DNA from 3 places in the Corynebacterium sp. AOP40-9SA-29 genome. Region 3 is predicted to be linked to each of the others. Evidence: predicted binding sites of a transcription regulator. Region 3 holds the regulator's gene; each other region holds the start of a gene.
What was found. Region 3 encodes LexA, which represses DNA repair genes until DNA is damaged. Its sites were predicted from a motif close to CGAACANNTGTTCG; they were not measured.
Positions count from the first base shown of each region.

Region 1: a site for LexA is predicted at 3,617-3,630, ahead of ACT3SZ_RS08520 (DUF222 domain-containing protein). Genes of this name have one in related genera too.
Region 2: a site for LexA is predicted at 2,440-2,453, ahead of ACT3SZ_RS13895 (SAV_6107 family HEPN domain-containing protein). Genes of this name have one in related genera too.

Region 1 is NZ_JBQSWR010000004.1:62,619-68,624, reverse strand. Features, by position in the region: gene upp (uracil phosphoribosyltransferase) at 1-487, opposite strand, end outside; gene ACT3SZ_RS08540 (hypothetical protein) at 594-947, shown strand; gene ACT3SZ_RS08535 (C40 family peptidase) at 944-1,948, shown strand; gene ACT3SZ_RS08530 (hypothetical protein) at 1,965-2,201, shown strand; gene ACT3SZ_RS08525 (hypothetical protein) at 2,213-3,511, shown strand; gene ACT3SZ_RS08520 (DUF222 domain-containing protein) at 3,646-5,127, shown strand; gene ACT3SZ_RS08515 (Trp biosynthesis-associated membrane protein) at 5,151-5,906, opposite strand; gene ACT3SZ_RS08510 (hypothetical protein) at 5,908-6,006, opposite strand, start outside.
Region 2 is NZ_JBQSWR010000008.1:126,626-132,631, forward strand. Features, by position in the region: gene rsmH (16S rRNA (cytosine(1402)-N(4))-methyltransferase RsmH) at 1-212, opposite strand, end outside; gene mraZ (division/cell wall cluster transcriptional repressor MraZ) at 425-856, opposite strand; gene ACT3SZ_RS13890 (DUF3040 domain-containing protein) at 1,386-1,781, opposite strand; gene ACT3SZ_RS13895 (SAV_6107 family HEPN domain-containing protein) at 1,912-2,349, opposite strand; gene ACT3SZ_RS13900 (GNAT family N-acetyltransferase) at 2,505-3,104, shown strand; gene ACT3SZ_RS13905 (methylenetetrahydrofolate reductase) at 3,123-4,124, opposite strand; gene ACT3SZ_RS13910 (polyprenyl synthetase family protein) at 4,250-5,374, shown strand; gene ACT3SZ_RS13915 (alpha-(1->6)-mannopyranosyltransferase A) at 5,378-6,006, shown strand, end outside.
Region 3 is NZ_JBQSWR010000002.1:149,586-155,591, forward strand. Features, by position in the region: gene ACT3SZ_RS05200 (uracil-xanthine permease family protein) at 1-422, shown strand, start outside; gene ACT3SZ_RS05205 (HPr family phosphocarrier protein) at 531-800, opposite strand; gene ACT3SZ_RS05210 (DeoR/GlpR family DNA-binding transcription regulator) at 935-1,723, opposite strand; gene ptsP (phosphoenolpyruvate--protein phosphotransferase) at 1,951-3,669, shown strand; gene lexA (transcriptional repressor LexA) at 3,765-4,385, opposite strand; gene ACT3SZ_RS05225 (hypothetical protein) at 5,027-5,308, shown strand; gene nrdR (transcriptional regulator NrdR) at 5,401-5,862, shown strand; gene hrpA (ATP-dependent RNA helicase HrpA) at 5,876-6,006, opposite strand, start outside.

The DNA of each region.
Region 1 (6,006 bases), on a different contig from region 3:
GCACGGCGGCGACCATGCAGACCACCACGATGTCCGTCGCGCCACGCTCCGCGACCAGGCGCAGACCGTGCAGCAGGGAACCACCGGTGGCCAGCATCGGGTCCACCAGGAACACGGTGCGGTCCGACAGATCGTCCGGCAGGGCCTCGAGGTAGGGCACGGGTTCATGGGTCTGCTCATCGCGCGCCATGCCCAGGAAGCCGACCTGTGCGTCCGGAATCATCGACAGGGCGGGGTCGATCATGCCGAGCCCGGCGCGGATGATCGGCACGATGATCGGCGGGTTCGCCAGACGCCGCCCCGTCGCCGTCGCCACGGGGGTTTCCACGGCGAACTCCTCGGTCGGCAAGTCGCGGGACGCCTCGTAGACCAGCATCGCGCCGAGGTCGGCGAGTGCGCCGCGGAAGGCGACATTGTCCGTTCGCGCGTCCCGCATGATCGTCAGCCGCGAGGCTGCCAGCGGGTGGTCGACCTGCACAACCTCCATGCCGCTCGATGCCGTGTCCTGCCTGCTTCCCTGTGATTCCTCCATGCCCTCCAAAATAGCCCACCGTCCGGGGAACCTCCGAGCCCGCCGGCGAGTCTCTCTCACCATGGCACCCGCACACGAGTCCCCGACCCCCGCAGCGACCGGCCTGGTGGCGGACGTGGAGGCACTGGCCTCCGCCGCGTCCCACGCAGGTCGCGTCGCCGACCTGCTCACCTCCGGCACCCCCGGCAGTACTCCGGGCGTCCCGCCAGTACTCCCCGCCCTCGTCCCGCAGGCAGCGGGGCTGGTCGCCGCGCTGCAACGCGCCCGCGGGCGGCAGGCGGACGCTCTGGCGGGGTTCTCCGGTTTCTACCGGGCCAGCGCCTCCTCACTCGACACCACCGCCGGGAACCTGGCGGACGGCGAGGCGGGTTCTGCGGCCGGCTTCGCCTCCACGTGGCAAGGGGCTAGCGCATGACGGACGTGCTCAGCCTGGTCGAACCGGTGCGTCGGCTGGTGCCGGCGGCGGCGTCGACGGGCAGTCACCCGCTCGCCGCCCTGCTGGTGGACGCCGGGACGTCCGGCCTCGCAGGCCAGTTGGCCCAGCAGCTCCCTGCCCTGGTGGACGCCGCCCTACGTGGCGCGGCAGGCACCGCCGCCGTTGACCGGCTCGTCGGGGCCGGCACGGACACCACCGAGATCTTCCGCCTCGTCGGGGAGGTCGAGGCCGTTGCTCAGGAGGCAGCCGCGGCCGTTGGACGCGCCACGGCGGACATCACGCTCATCGTCGAGCAATGCATCCGGCAGATCATGGTGACGGTCATCAGTGCGCCGCTCTCCCCCGCCGCCCCCGCCGCGGCACTGCAGATCGCCTGCCTGCACCTCGCCCGCGCCCAGGAACGCCTGCAGCTCCTCGGCGCGGAACTCGCCGAACTCACCGCCCGCGTCGACGTCACCGACGCCGCCCTACCGGTGGTACCGCCGTCGCCGGACGCCCTGGCGGCAGGAGCACCTGCAGCGTCTGCTGCGCCCGCTGCTACAGCGGCCTCCCCACCGCCGGACGTCGCCGGCGGCGCTGATGCGTCCGGAGCGTCCGACGTGCCCGAAGCGTCCGACATGGCGGGCGCGCCCACCCCGCAGGCCGCGGCGGCCGTGGAGGCGGCGAAGTCGGCGATCGGCACGCCCTACGTGTGGGGCGGCACGTCCCCAGCCACCGGCGTGGACTGCAGCGGACTGACCCAGTGGGCCTACGGGCAGGCCGGCGTGGACATTCCCCGCACCGCCGACCAGCAAGCCATCGGCACTCCCGTGGGCGCCGACGATCTCGCCCCCGGCGACCTGGTGGTGTGGGACGGGCACGTCGCCATGGTCACCGGCGACGGGCAGATGATCGAGGCCGGCGACCCTGTCCAGGTCAACCCCGTGCGCACCGAGAACATCGGCATGGGATTCCTCGGCTTCTACCGGCCGACCGCCTGAGGAGGGTGAGAATTCGATGACCTACGACCACACCGGCCAGAGCCACCAGAGCAGGCTCGGAAGGCTGGGCCGCCGGGCGCAGCGCCGAGGCCTCGCCCGGATCGTCACCACGCCGGCCAGCGCCGAATACAACGTCGAGCAGTTCCTGGGTGAACCGCCGCCGACCGTGCCGCCGGTGTTGAAAGCCGACCTCTTCACTTCGACCGGTGCACACGGTGGTCCGGTCATCGACCCGGGCCACGCTTCCCGCTAAAATCTGTCGTCATGGCAGACAACGGAATCGTCACCCTCGAGCTCGAGACCACCGCCGGCACGTACTACACGCTGTGGGCCCCAGGCTGGGTGTCGCGCGGCGAACAGTGGCAGGCATTTCTCGGCGACGAGTCCGGGGTCTTCGCGTTCACCTCGCCGGCCGAACTGCTGGCCTGCATCACCTCGACGTCCTCCCACGACCTGGCCGACCACCCCGCCTGGGCGTCCTTCATGGACGGCGCGGAAGCGCGCGTGACCCCGCGCAAGGGCGGACGGATCAGCTTCGTCGAACTGCCGAACAACCTGGCCGGACGACCGTCCTTCGAGAACACCCGGACGGTGGCCAACGCCTTCCAGGTGCTGCGCTCGCTCGGCGTCGTGTGCGGCATCAATCGCATCAACCGGTGGTTCCACTCCTACTCCGTGCTGTCGAACGTCAGCCGCGGCCAGGACCACTATGCCGGGGAGAACGGCCTGGCCGAGTGGTCGAGCGTGGGGCTGACCGTGCGTGACAACTGGGTCGAACTCACCGATGACATTGACGAGGCGCTGGTCACGCCGGATCTTGGGGAGGATGCCGAGGCGCTTATCGCCGACGCGCAGGCGCGCATCGACGCGGCCGCCGAGAAGGCTGAGGCCAGTGAGAAGGCTGGGTCGGACGAGAAGGCTGGCGACGAGGCTGCCGGTGCCGCAGGTGCTGCGGGTGCCGCGGCAGGCTCGGACGATGAGACTGCCAATGATGACGCGGTCGACCCGTACGACTCCACCCCGTGGGGCCGGGCAGGCATCGACCCGATCCGGGTCACGGTGGACGGGACCTCGGTCTACACCCTGCGCTGCTACGTTGGCGACCGCTCCCCGGTGTTCCTGGGACACCTCGGCGAGATCAATACCTTCCCGTCCTCACGGTCGTTGGTGCGGTGGATCGTCGATGCGAAGGACCACGACCTCGCCGACATGGAGACCTGGGGCGACCTGGTGACCCTGGCCAACGCCGGGGAACTGGAGGTGGAGGTCCACCCCTCGAACGTCTACGGATTCACCGGGCTGCGCTCCGATATCACCGAGGGCATCGAGGCGGTCGACACCGACCAGTTGGGCCGGGCTTACGAGCTGTTGGCCGACGCCGCCGATTGGGCGAAGGACGACGGGGTGAACAAGGTCCTGCTCGCCTACCCGCGCCTGCAGGACTACATCGCCTACATGCTGGGCTCCCCTTCTGCGGCGACCCCGACGCCCCCCTTCGATGAAGAGGCCAACGGGTGGACGCGGCTGGAGGAGAACCTGACCGCCCGTTTCACGAAGTTCTGAATGTTCTGAGGTATCGGAAACTTTCTTCCCCTAGCCTCTTGACGAACACCCTTTCGAACATTACTGTTAGTTGGCAGATAAAAGATTCATGTAGGGCGGGCCAACGGAACACATGATCGAAGGGGGTGGCGGGGATGTCAGAGGTAGAACCACCAGCAGGCCTGGTCGGGTCGACCGCCGACCTCCTCGAAGCGGTGGAGCGGCTCGATGCCGCAGCGGAGGACGTCATCGCCTCCGGCCCGGACGTCTGGTCCAGGCTCGAGGAGTCCGCCAGGCTGCAAGCGGTGCAGAAGCTGGAACGTGCCCGCAAGAAGCTCGCACTAGCGGATTCCGCATTCATCTCCGCCCACGAGGCTGATCTCCCCGCCGGACCGCAGCGACGCGCCCGGGCACTGTGCGAGATCCTCAACACCACCCTCCGCGATGCAAAGACCCGTCTCACCGGCTGGTCTCGCACCGCCGAACGGCCCGACCCTTGGGGGCCGGATCCCACCGCGCCGCACGTTGAGCACATGCCGCACCTGACCAAACTGGTCGAAGAAGGCCTGCTCGACGCCACCGGGATAGAGAAAGCCGACCGGCAGATCCGGGCGCTGCCGGCCGCGATCCAGCCGGAGATCACTCGCATCGCCGATGAACCCGTCGCCGACCTTGCCAGGAAACAGGGCCCGGACATCCTCGACTCCCTGCGCAACTTCCTCCTGGACCTCGTCGGGGCCGACGAGCCCTATACCGAGAAAGACCACCGCAGGATGCGGTCTCTGACGCTCGGGAAGCAGGGCGTCGACGGCATGACGTCGATCCGCGGCACCCTGACCCCGCACCTCGCCGCGTCGATGCAGCGTCTCATGGCCGACCACGCCAAAACTGGTGACCTTCTGGACGAAGATGCCGCCGCCGAGGACACCCGCACCCCAGAGCAGCGCCGTCACGACGCGCTCGCCGCTGCCGTCCACTCCGGCTACGGCCCCGGACGTGCCCTGAACCCCGGTCGTGGTGCGACGACGATCGTCGCTGTGATGCCCGTCGAACAATTCATCGCACGTACCGGGACCGCGCTGACGGACGTGGGCGTGCACGTCCCAGCATCCACACTGCTGGAAGATACCGACCGCCTGGAGACCTGCCTGCAGGTTCTCGACGTGGACGGCAGCACGCTGTGCTTCGGCCGGTCCCGCAGACTCGGGAGCCTGGACCAGTACCTCGCCCTCGTCGGCGAGGAGGGCATCAGTTCGGCTCCGGGCACCGACAGTGCCCCTGCGCACTGCCACGTCCACCACATCGACGGGTGGAGCGCAGGTGGCGAGACCGACCTCGAGAACCTCACGTTGGTCTCACCCGCTATGCACGCCCGGGTGGATGATTCCCGCACGAATCCGGACCGATGGTGGACCATCCCGGCGGAAGATGGCACCGGGCGCCGGGTCATCTGGACACCGCCCGTCGGCGAGGATCCGACACGCAGTCCTGTACACAATGACCACCCCACGGTGCGCCGCCACCCCGGTGCCGCGAGGCGCCGCCTCTACCGTGATCAACTGCGCAAGAGGACGGGAAAGAAGAAACCGGGGAGCACTGGGAGTAAAGATACGACAACCAGTGGTGACCCGCCCTAACCCACCAGCAACTCCGGCTGGAGTTAAGGCCGCTCGGCGGTGCCTATGCCAGTCGCGGTGTCCTGTGCCGGCTGCTGCTCCGGCGTGCGCTGCACCGACGGCGCTCCCTTCAGTGCGTCGTCGTCAGGAGGATTCGACCACGGATAGGCCGAACGCAGGGCGAAGTACGCGCCCAGCACCAGCAGAAGAAGGCCAGCAACGAGCACCACGTACTCCCCCGGCCCGGTCGTCGTGTGAACGGACCCGAGCAAGGATCGCAAGAGTTCAGTGCTCTGCCCTCCTGCACCGTCATCGGCCGGGAGGAACTCATCCTCCACCCCGAGTGCCGTCACCAACCCGTAGACCGCATACCCGACGAAACCAGCACCGCAGGCAGCGACCACGATAGAAGCCACACGCCGCAGCGCGGTGAATCCGATGAGCACAGCTGCGGCCAGCACGAGCAGTAGCAGCCCACAGGCCAGTGACAGAAGCGTCGCGTCCACCCGGATTTCCTGCAGACCGATCGCCCGGAAAGCACCGGTGATCATGCCGAAACCGGAGACTGTGAACACCATGTCGGAGTCCTCGGCCGCGGGCGAGCCGGCTGCTCCGGTGGCGGCTGCGGAGACAATCGTCCTACCCCAGGGCAGCGCAAGCCCCACGACAGCCAGCAAGGCGAGCACAACCGTCGCCGCAGCAACGACCAGATGGTGGGTCGCCAGTGCGTGGAGCTGACCGAGAACCACCCGCCCCCTCGAGCGGGTTGCCGTCGCGTCCTGCCTACCGGTGTCCGTCAAACTACTGCTCCGAGTGCTTATCGGGTGCCACGATCTTACGAATTCCCCAGATGATCTCATTGATGCTGACCCACGTGGCGACGTGGGCGAGGGTGAACAG
Region 2 (6,006 bases), on a different contig from region 3:
AGTCCGACGACGACGGCCTGCGGGAAACGCTCGAGGAAGACCTCGGTGTGCCCACCGGCACCCAGCGTCCCGTCGACGATGACGGGGTTCTCGGGTGCTTGCTCGGAATCGACGCCCTTGCCGACGAGGTCGACCATGCGGTCACGCATGACCGGGACGTGCCCGTGCTCGCCAGAGACGCGTGGCTGCTTCTCGTCGTCGGCGACGGTCATCGGGGTGGTCCTTTCGTCAGGGGCGCTCGTCCGGTCCTGTTGTCTTCACGTGGTCGTGGCAACGCCGCCGGGACTGTACACGGGGCCTCACCTGCACGGGCCAGGTTTGATGTCGGGGAAGTACATCAAAATCAAGGTCGTCCGCGCAGATGAGGGCCGGCACACAGTCCCACCGGCGTCGCGGGGCATACGGCTAAGGGATAGGCGGTGGCTTAGATGATCCCGGCGAGGGAGTCGTCGTCACCGTCAGCAAAATCCGACTCATGTTCGGCCAGGTAGGCGTCCCATGCTTCGGCATCCCAGATCTCGATGAAATCGACCGAACCGATGACTACGCAGTCCTTGTTGAGCCCTGCGTAGCCCCGGTGCCCCGCAGAGAGGGTGATCCTGCCCTGCTTGTCGAGCTCCTGCTCGTCGGCGCTGGCCGCCAGATTCCTGACGTAGGCCCTCGCCTGCGGATTCGACCGGGACGCTGCGGCTGCTTTCGACGCGCGCACCTGGAACTCCGCCTTCGTGTGTACGGCCAGGCTGTGATCCTGACCGTTGACGACGACGAGGCCATCCGAGAGCTGCTCGCGGAACTTGGCGGGAAGAGTCAGCCGACCCTTGTCGTCAAGCTTCGGGGTGAAGGTGCCGAAGAACATGTCGGCTCCCTCCCCCGGACGTCCCGGGCATCTGAAATGTTGTTGCCGTATGCGTTCTCTGTGAAGTTGTCCCGGGGACCATTGTGCCCCAGTGCGCCCCACAGTACCCCACTTCCAACCACACTGACTAGCCCACCAGTCACACGAGACCACAGAAGTTGCATATGGCGCCAGGTACCTGACAATAGCCTCTATGCTCCGACCGCGTGAACTGCAGGTATAAGAACAGGTGCAAGGTGGGGGAAGGTGGGGGAAGTTTTCGTAGAACTCGCTGGGAGTACCCGCAGGCCCGTGTCGCCGACGTATCGGACGGGCAGATCGACGCACTTTCGGCACGCCAGAGCCCTCCCGTGCCGCAGTGGGGTCCGCACCCACCGGGCCAGGTGGAGCAAAGTGGGGAGGGCGGGCGGACAGGAGGGTGGGGTGGCATACAAAAACAGCGGGCGGGCCCGATCAGTGATCGGACCCGCCCGCTGTTGGTGTGTGCGACAGGTTGGCGGTCCCCTGTCCGCCGAACTACTCCGGAGGTCTACTCGAAGCGCTTACGGAAGCTGTCTTCCATACGGTCGGCCACTCCGCCGCCGTTGGAACCCTGGCCCTTCTTGTTGGAGGCGGGGCTGGCCTTCGCTCGACCACGCCCTCCCCCGGACGGCCCACGGAAGGCCAGCAGGCCTCCGCCGAACATCACGAGGAACCCGACAACACTGAGGCCTACAAACCAGAGGCTGTTCTGCGAGAGTGCGATACCGGCGATCAGCAGACAGACGCCGAGGAGGAATACCGCCACAGAGCGGATACCGATGTTGAAGCTGCCGCCGCCGACGGAGCCGTCCCCGGCGGCCTGCCGAGCGAGGTTGGGGTCGTCGGCAATCAGCGCCTGCTCGATCTCCTGCAGCATGCGCCGTTCCTGTTCCGAAAGTGCCACGATCGTCCTCCCCTGAGGTGTCGGGTGTAGAAGTTGACGGTTGTTCTGTCTCTACCGTGTTAACGCACAAGGAGTGAGAAAAGTTCCGGCTCGATGACCACCAGCCTACCCCAGGGTGAACGAAGAGCCGTCACGCTACCTCAGGCAGGTATCCGACCATGCCCCGAACGGCATCGAGGAACTCGCAGGCGTCGTGGTAGACCTCCGCCACGGCCTGCTCTCCGAGATCGGGAACCAGGCCCATCTCCACCTGTGCGACCAACCGCGCATGCGGGGCGAAGCGTGCGCACCAGCGATCCATGTCCTCATCGCCCGCCAGGGCCCGGACCTTCTCCCAGGCACTACCCGGAGGAAGTCGACGACGCTTCTTCCTGGCGAACTGGATGACCGCGCCAGCGGCACGCAGCGCCGCCCGGTAGGCCCACGTGAGCCGCTCCTCCCGGACGAGGTCCGTCCTACTGAGTTCCAGCAGACGTTCCGCCTCAATGATGAACGTCTCCGGCAGGACTGCCCCACCCCGGCGCGACCGCGCCATCCTTGCGACATTGTCGCCTGCTCCCTGAACCATGACCGCCTCCTTCGTCCCGTTCCACGTTGCGATGTTGAAGATGAAACTACCGGGCACCCCGGACATGAGATCGACAAACAAAGCATACCTCGAACATGTGTTCTAGTTTAAGGGAACTTCCGGCCCCTCGGGCTCCGATTTGTCACAATGGTGGAGTGAACGACGACCTCCGAATTAGCGTGTGCCCTCTGTCCGCCCAGGACTACGTGAGGAGGATCGACCAGCTCGTCGACATCCACCTCCGGGCCATGGACTACCCGCCGGAGACGTTCAGCCAACGCCGCCAACTCTGGATTTCCAACGCCCGGAAACCGGGGTTTCGGTGCGTCGTTGCCCTGACCCACCCAGCTCATTCCACCCCGGACCCCGGCAGCTCCCGGCACCGCGCGGTCGGCGTGGCATACGGCTTCCCTGGCGACCGGCACAGCTGGTGGTACCGGGAAGTCCACCGCGGGCTACGACTGTCCGGGCATACGCCCGACGAGGCGGACGACCTGCTCAGCGACTACGACGAGATCTCCGAGGTCCACGTCCACCCCGACTTTCAAGGGCACGGCACCGGACGGGCGATGCTGGACGCCCTACTCCCCCATCTCCACAGTCCAGTGGCGATGCTCTCCACTCCGGAGGTTCCCGACGAGTCCAACGCGGCCTGGTCGCTTTACCGGACCGTGGGTTTCCAGGACCTGCTGCGCAGCTTCCGCTTCGGCTCTGACCCCCGCCCGTTCGGGATCCTCACCCTCCCCAGGGGCTGAGGTCCCGACAGTCCCGTCTTAACGCACCATGTCCTGCCCGAGTTCCGGGCCCCAGGCCGGTGCCATGCCCAGGTTGTGCAGCACCTCCTGGGTGGCGCGCACATTATTCATCGTCATGAAGTGGAGGTCGGGCGCACCCTCGGCGATGAGCCGCTCTGCCATCCTCGAGGTCACCTCAATGCCCGCTGCACGGATGGACGCGGCGTTCTTCACCTCGTCACCGGCAGCCGCCCTGGTCAGTTCGTCTTCCAGCGAGGCTGGCAGCGACGCCCCTGCCAACTCCATCTGTCGACGCACGGAGCGCAGCGACGTGATCGGCATCAGGCCCGGGATAATCGGCTTGGCCCCGTGCACCGGGTCCGCCGCCGCCAGCCGGTCGCGCAGCCGCAGGTAGTGGTCGACGTCGAAGAACATCTGGGTAATCGAGTAACTCGCCCCCGCCTGCAGTTTCTGCAGTGTGTAGCGGGTGTCATTCTCCAGGCTTCCGGCACGGTAGTGCGCTTCCGGGAAGGACGCGATGCCGATGTCGAAGTCCGAGCACTCCGGCATCGACCGGACGAGTTCAATGAGTTCGTGGGCGAAGTTCAGTCCGCCGTCCACCGGCGACCAGTCACCCGTGGGATCACCCGGCGGATCGCCACGCAAGGCCAAGAGGTTCGTGAGGCCCAGGGAGGCGAACTCCCGCAGGATGTCGCGGAGCTCCTCCTCTCGGTGATCGACGAGGGTGAGGTGCAGCAGCGTCGTCAACGGCTTCACGGACAGCCGCGACGCCACCCGCTCGGTACGCTCGCGACTCGAGCCGCCGGCACCGTAGGTGACCGATACGAAACTTGCACCGAGATCGTGGAAGGCCTCCGCCGCAGACCACAGGCGCTGCTCGGCCTCGTCATTGCGCGGGGGCATGAACTCCACCGAGAACGGCACCCGTCCGGGAGTACCCCACTTGAGGGTGTCTGCGACGGCGACCTGCAGGCTCGCCGGGGCGGGGCGGTGAGTTTCGCGGTGAATTTCGTTGACCATAGCGCCCCATCCTAGAAGACCACCCGGAGTCTCGGGCAGGTCGAGGTCCGCTTTCGTCACCCCGGTCCCTACTATGGGGAGGAATCACCCAGTCCCCTCATTCCCCTGTTACGGAGGCACACCTGATGGCCGACGCGGCCCCGGCGCCGACCTGGCGCGTGGACAGCCCGCTGTCCGACGTCCCGCTGGTCGTCGACGCCACCCTCACCGACTTCCTTGCCGCCAGGCACACGGAATTCGATGGCATCGACCCCGTTATCGAGCAGGGCATCAACGAGCTCTCGGCGTTCATCGTCGGCGGCAAGCGCCTGCGTCCCCTCTTCACCTGGGCCGGGGTGCGGTGCGCCCTGGAAGGTGGTGGAGGTTCCCTCGACGCGGGAACGGACGCCACCTCACTGATCACCGCGGCCAGTTCCCTGGAGTTCATCCAGGCTTGCGCCCTGGTCCACGACGACATCATCGACCATTCCGACACCCGCCGCGGACGTCCCACCGTGCACCGTTCCTTTGAAGCCCGGCACCGGCACGACGGGTGGCTCGGCGACGCCGCAGGCTACGGGGTGAGCCAGGCGATCCTCGTCGGCGACCTCGCTTTTGCCTGGGCCGATGACATGCTCGCCGACTCCGGGGTTTCCGCCGCCGCGCTGCGACGCGCGCGCGAACCGTGGCGCGCCATGCGCACCGAGGTCATCGCCGGGCAGATGCTCGACATCTCCGTGGAGGCCAGCGGTTCCGAGGATCCTGAGGCACCGTGGAAGGTCAATACCTACAAGACCGCCGCCTACACCGTGGAGCGTCCCCTGCACCTGGGAGCCGTCCTGGCGGACGCGCCGGCGGAGACCGTCCAGATGCTGCGCTCGGTGGGCCGCGACATCGGCATCGCCTTCCAGCTGGAGGACGACCACCTGGGCGTCTTCGGTGACCCCTCGCTCACCGGCAAGGCGTCCGGCGACGACCTGCGCTCCGGTAAACGAACCTACCTGGTGGCCAGCGCCCTGCGGGCCGCCGACGCGGCCGACCCGTCCGCCGCCGCGCGGCTGCGCGCCGGCATGGGGACGGCGACCACGGAGGACGAGGTCGACGTCCTGCGCGGAATTATCGTCGACTCCGGCGCGGCGACCGAGTCGAACGCGCTGATCCGCACCCTCACCGACCGGGCTGTGGAGACTCTGCGCGCCGGCGGCCTCGGCGACGCCGTCACCGACGACCTCGTCGGCGTGGCCGAGCAACTCACGGAGCGAAGGAGCTAAAACGTGCTGACACGGACCGGAGCCCGGCTACGGGATATGCCACGGCGCACGGCCGTCCTCCTCGGGGTGATTGGCTCTGTGCTGCTGGCGCTGTGCTCGCACTCCGTGGGTGCCACACGCAACCGCGGTGGCATCCTGCAGGAACTGGGCTGGTCCAACCTGGGCTTCGGCCACCTCTACGGCATCGTGGTGGTGTTCATGTGGGTGGCGATCCTGCTGATGATCACCTCGTGGATCGTTGTCGGTGGACGGATCATCCGGCTGGGCGAGAAACTCGGCACCCCGACCATCGTCGCCTGGGTCGCCCCGCTGTTCTTCGCCGGCCCGCTGATGAGCCGCGACATCTACTCCTACCTGATGCAGGGCACCTTGGCCCGCGATGGCCTCAACGCCTACGAGGTGGGTGCCTCCGCCAACCCCGGACGCATGTTCTTCGAGGTCAGTGGCGACTGGCGCAACACCACCACCCCATATGGTCCACTGCACCTGTGGATCGGCGACGGGATCACCCGCATCACCGGGGACAACATCACCGCCGGGATCATCGCCTACAAAATCCTCTCCCTGGCCAGCTTCGCCGTACTCGTGTGGGCGGTGGCCGGCTTGGCCCGCAGGCTCGGCAGCTCCCCCGA
Region 3 (6,006 bases):
CCGAGAACATCGGCGTGATGGCGGCGACGAAGGTGTATTCCACCGCCGCGTACTGGGTGGCTGCGGTCACCGCCATGGTGCTGGCCTTCGTCCCGAAGTTCGGGGCCGTGATCAATACCATCCCCTCCGGTGTCCTCGGCGGGGCGACGATGGTGCTCTACGGCATGATCGGCCTGCTGGGTATCCGCATCTGGCAGGACAACAACGTGAACCTGACCAACCCGGTGAACCTGTCGGCGGCGGCCGTGGCGATGATCGCCGGCATCGGTAACCTCACCCTGCAGATCGGTTCGCTGGAGCTCGAGGGCATCGCCTGGGGCTCGGTGGGCATCATCGTGGGCTACCCGCTGCTGCGGTGGCTGTTCGAGAACGTCGGGGAGGGGCGCGAACCCGCCGTGCGGGACTACCTCTCCCATAACTAGGGCGTGCGCCGGACGTCTCGTCGCGTAGAAAACCGGCCCCGACACCTGCAGAGCAGGTGTCGGGGCCGGACTCGACTGCGGTGACGGGTGCCCCCGTCGTCGCTGTTCCTACTCTTCGTCGAGGTTCTTGGTGATCAGCGCGGCGATCGCCTCCACGGCCTCGGCGTTGTCGGACGTGACGGTCACCTCGTCACCGTGCTCGGCACCCAGGGCCATGATCATCAGCGAGGAAGATGCGTCCGACGGTTCCTCGTCGTCCTCCCCGGGCAGGGAGAGCAGGATCTCGTCGTCGTAGTTGGCAGCCGCCTCCGCAATGATGGTGGCGGGACGTGCGTGCAGGCCCACGGTGGAGCCGACGGTGACGGTAGTGGAGGCCATGGTTGTGAATGTCCTTATCAGGTCGTCGTTCATGGTGGTCGGGCGCTGACCGCCAGCAGTGCCTGGCGTGTGGTGCCCTCCCTGACAGCGTAGCCGAACTGTGCCCGATCGCGCCGTCACGACTATCGCGCCACTTATGCCGTGACGACGTTGACATCCTCCGAAGAGAAGGCCTCCAGATACTGGCGCGGCGCGGCGTCGTCGGTCACCAGCACGTCGATCTCAGGCACGTTGGCGAAACTGACGAGGTAGTCGCGGCCAAATTTCGTAGAGTCGCACATCGCGACCACCCGGTCGGAGTTGGCGATCATGGCGCGCTTCACGGCGGCCTCCTCGGCGTCCGCCGTTGACAGTCCGTGGTCCATGGACAGGGCGTTGGTACCGATGAACGCGAGATCGGCGTGATGCACTCCGATGGTGCGCAAGGCGATATCGCCGACGACTGCCTGAGTGATGGGACGGATATGGCCACCAATGAGCTGGACGTCCGACAGGCCCGCCGCCGACAGGCGGACGGCGAGGGGCAGGAAGTTGGTGAGCACCGTCAACCCCCGATAGGGGTTGTCGTCGGGGCGTCCTGCCTCGGCGATGGCGTGCGCCAGCATCGCGGTGGTCGTGCCGGCGTCGAGGAACACCGTGCCGGTGCGCGGCAGAAGGTCGGCGGCGGCGCGTCCGATCCTGATCTTGGCCTCCGTGGAGGTGGTACTGCGCAGCTCGATGGGGGTTTCACGAGTCTGGAAGGTATTGGTGGGCACGGCACCGCCGTGGACCCGGTGCAACGCGCCGTCATTGTCGAGCACCGTGAGGTCCCGGCGGATGGTTTCCGGGGTGACCGCGAACCGCTCTGCGAGCTCCACGACGGTGACACGCCCGTTGACCGCGGTCAGTGACGCGATCTGGCGGCGACGTTCCTCAGAGTTCATGATCTGCATTGTATGGGGTGTGGCGGGGATGAACGCCGATTCGGGGGTGGGTATGGCCCGGCGGGTGACCCCAGGGGGTGACCGAAAGAGGGTAACGTGGGCGAGGAACTTGTCCATCACGTTCGTACCTCGACACCTCGTGGTCGAACCCTCGGTAAGTGACCTTGGTAGTTGAATCGACGTCCACCAGGTCGTGCGATCAGAAAATTTGTGGGAGACCAGACACTATGGCAGACACGAATCCCCCGGCAGTCCCCGCGGACGGCGAACCCGTCGTTCTGAAGGGAAAGTCCGTTGTTCCCGGAACCGTCTTCGCACCGGTTACCTGGGTTACCGACCGCCCGGAGTTGCCGGGCCCGGACAAGACGGTCGGGGACGCCGACCGTGAGGCCGAGTACCAGGCCTTCGTCACCGCGGTGGACACCGTCTCGGAACGTCTCAGCTCCCGGGCGCAGACCGTGGAGGGCAACGCCCGCCAGGTCCTCGAGGCGACCGTCGCGATCGCCAAGGATCGCGCGTGGGCGAAGAAGGTCAAGAAGTCCGTCAACGGAGGTCAGACGAACCTGTACGCGGTGCGTCAGGCCACCGACGACTTCGTGGAGATGTTCCTGAAGGCCGGCGGGGTGATGGCTGAACGTGTCACCGACCTGATGGACGTGCGTGACCGTGTCATCGCCGAACTGCGCGGGGAGCCCGAGCCGGGCATTCCGGACGTCGACACGCCTCATGTCCTGTTCGCCGATGATCTCGCCCCCGCCGATACCGCGACCCTGGACCCCGAGCTGATCATCGCCGTGGTCACCGAAAAGGGTGGTGCGACGAGCCACACCGCGATCATCGCCCGCCAGCTCGACCTGCCTTGCATCGTCGCCGTGGGAAGCAACCTGCGCGGCGTGAGCGCTGGCACCGAGGTCCTGGTGGACGGTGCGGCGGGAACCGTGGAGACCGGCGTGGACCCGGCAGAGGTGGAGAAGCGTGTCACCGCTGCCGCCGAACTGGCCTCGAAGGTCCGTGGCTGGCACGGCCCGGCGCAGACCGCCGACGGTCACCGGGTGCAGCTGTTGGCCAATGTGCAGGACGGTGCAGCCGCCCGCCAGGCCGCGGAGTCCGTGGCCGAGGGGATCGGCCTGTTCCGTACCGAACTCGGCTTCCTCAGTGAGACCACCGAGCCGTCCGTAGAGGAGCAGGCGAGGCGTTATGCCGAGGTCCTGTCCGCGTTCCCGGAGGGCAAGGTCGTGATCCGTACGCTGGACGCCGGCTCGGACAAGCCGGTGCCCTATGTGATGGCGGAGACCGAGGAGAACCCTGCTCTCGGTGTGCGCGGTCTGCGCATCGCCCGGACAAACCAGAAGTTGCTGGAACGCCAGCTGGACGGCATCGCCCTGGCGCTGAAGCTGTCCGGTCGCGAGGACTCTGCGGCGCAGACCTGGGTGATGGCACCGATGGTGGCAACGGTCTACGAGGCGAAGTGGTTCACCGAGCTGTGCCACGAGCGAGGCCTCGTGGCTGGCGCGATGATCGAGGTCCCGGCGGCGGCCCTCATGGCCGATAAGATGATGCCCTACCTGGACTTCGTGTCCATCGGTACGAATGACCTGACCCAGTACACCATGGCAGCAGACCGCATGTCGGCCTCGCTGGCGCACCTGACCGACCCGTGGCAGCCCGCGGTGCTGCGACTCGTGCACACCACGTGTCGTTCTGGCGCGGAGACCAAGACGGCAGTGGGCGTGTGCGGTGAGGCCGCGGCGGACCCGGTGCTGGGCTGCGTGCTCGCCGGTCTCGGTGTGACCTCTCTGTCCGCGGCACCGCCTGCACTCGCTGCGGTGGGCGCCCAGTTGGGCGAGGTGGATTTCGCGGTGTGCCGTGAGATGGCCGCTGCCGCACTGGACGCCGATGGCGCGGAGGAGGCCAAGGCAGCCGCCGCGGCCGTGCTGGGGCTCTAGCGCTCTAGCGCACCCTGTATCCACGCAAACCCCCCGGACGCCTCTGACGGAGGCTGTCCGGGGGTTTCGCGTATCAACGTGGGGATTGCGGGGGCCTAGATCTTGCGAAGCACCGCGACCACGCGGCCGAGGATGTCGGCGTTGTCCCCCGGGATGGGTTCGAACAGGTCGTTGTGGGGGAGGAGCCAGACGCCCGCTTCGTCCTTCTGGAACTCCTTGACCGTCGCCTCCCCGTCGATCATCGCGGCCACGAAGTCCCCGAGTTCGGCGACCTTCTGGGAGCGTACGGCGACCCAGTCACCGTTGAAGATGCCAGCATCGCGCATGGACTCGCCAATGACCTGGAGCAGGAACAGTTCCCCGCCACCGACGAGTTCCTGGGGAAGAGGGAAGTGGGCCTCGACGTGCTCTTCGGCCAGGATGGGCGAACCGGCGGCGATCTGACCGACGACGGGCACGAAGGACGGCTCCGGCATACCGGAGGGACCGCTGGTGTTAGCCGGCTTCGGCCCCGGACGGTTGTCGACCTCGTCGTCGAAGTCCCTGATATCGACCGCGCGCGGCTTGTTGTCCTCGCGGCGCAGGTACCCCTTCCGCTCGAGCTCGCGCAGGTGGTACGACACCGACGAGGTCGAGTTCAACCCCACTGCGTCGCAGATCTCGCGGATGCTCGGCGGGTATCCGCGGAACCGGGTCGCGTCCTTGATCACGTCCATGATGCGCCGTTGACGGTCGGAAAGCTTCTCCCTCCCCTTTGCGTCGAGCGCGGCACCTGCCTCGGTGACCTTCGCCCGCTTTCGCTTGCCTGCCGTGGTTCCCACGGAGGACTTCTGCTTCTCTGACATCTGACCCACTCCTGGACTCGTTGTACCGGTCGTGTCCCCGACCTTACATGACCGAACGGACATCGTTGGTCAGGGTGTTCGAAAATCTCTGGAAAGTTGTGGACATCATCGAACACCCGTGCTACCTTCGGGTGCAGATACAGAACTTCGAACACACGGACGAAGAACGTGCCGTCGGAATCAAGCGATGTCCGCCAGCGGTGCTGTCATGGTCCTTGTCTGAAGCCGGGAATCCGGTCTGCTTCCACGGAAAGAGGGTTGTCATGAGCACGATGTCGGTTGAAAGTCGTCGGTCCGGCCTCCGCCGTCCCGTCTATCGGCGTCCGGAGTGGTCCGGGTCCGCGCTGGATGGTTTCTCGAACACCTGGGGGGAGGGTTCGGTCCGAACCCCTTCGGTCGTGCAACGGCAGCGGTACCTCCGTCAGGGCAGAATTGCTGAACGTCCGTTCGAGCCGACCTCCAGGTACGCCAGAATTCGGCGTCGCGCGTCCATGGTCGTCGGTTCCCCCGGCATGACCGTACTTTCTCTGGCCGCGCTGGTGACGTTCCTCGCCATATCTCCGGCGGTCACTGGGCAGCAGGAGGACACCGTGACACCGACCGGGACGACCACGGTCACGGTGAGCGACGGCCAGAGTCTGGCGGAGATCGCTGAGCAGCACGTGCACGGGGCCAGCGTTGGCGACGCGGTGGCGAGGATCGCTTCGCTCAACGATGTTAGCGACATGGGTGGACACTGGACGGATGAAGGCTCCCAGGGGAGCACCCGGGACGTGGTCGTCCCCGTCTACTGACCGACCCCTCGTCCGCCTGCGGTGCGGCTCGGAGTCGGAGGTAGCATGTGGGGACACCAACTGTCCTGACGACTTCCATGAGGGAGAACACCGTGCTTTGTCCCGCCTGCCGTTCCGAGGACTCCCGGGTCGTGGACTCCCGCACGGTAGAATCCGGCTCCGCCATCCGCCGTCGCCGAGAATGTCTCTCGTGCAAGACCCGGTTCACCACCTTGGAACGATCCGTGCTGCTGGTCACCAAGCGAAGTGGTGTCACCGAGGAGTTTCGCCGCGACAAGGTGATCCGGGGTGTCGGAAGGGCCTGTCAGGGCCTCGAGGTCTCCGGAGACGACCTGAAGATCCTCGCCCACGACGTAGAGCAGTCACTGCGTGCCTCCCACGGCTCCCAGGTCGCCGCCGACGACATCGGCCTGGCGATCCTCGAACCCCTTCGCAACCTCAACGAGGTCGCCTACCTCCGGTTCGCCTCGGTCTACAAGTCCTTCCGCTCGACTGAAGACTTCGAGAAGGAGATCCGTGCGCTCCAGGAGCGCCGAAGCGACGCAACCGGGTAGCCCTGTCCGGGGGCTACCTGATCTTCGCCAGTGCCTTGCGCACCCGGGCGACACTCGCCGGACGCGACGTTCCCAGGTTCTGGGCGTACAGCGACACCCGGAACTCCTCGACCAGCCAGAGCACGTCCTTGAACTGGGACGAGG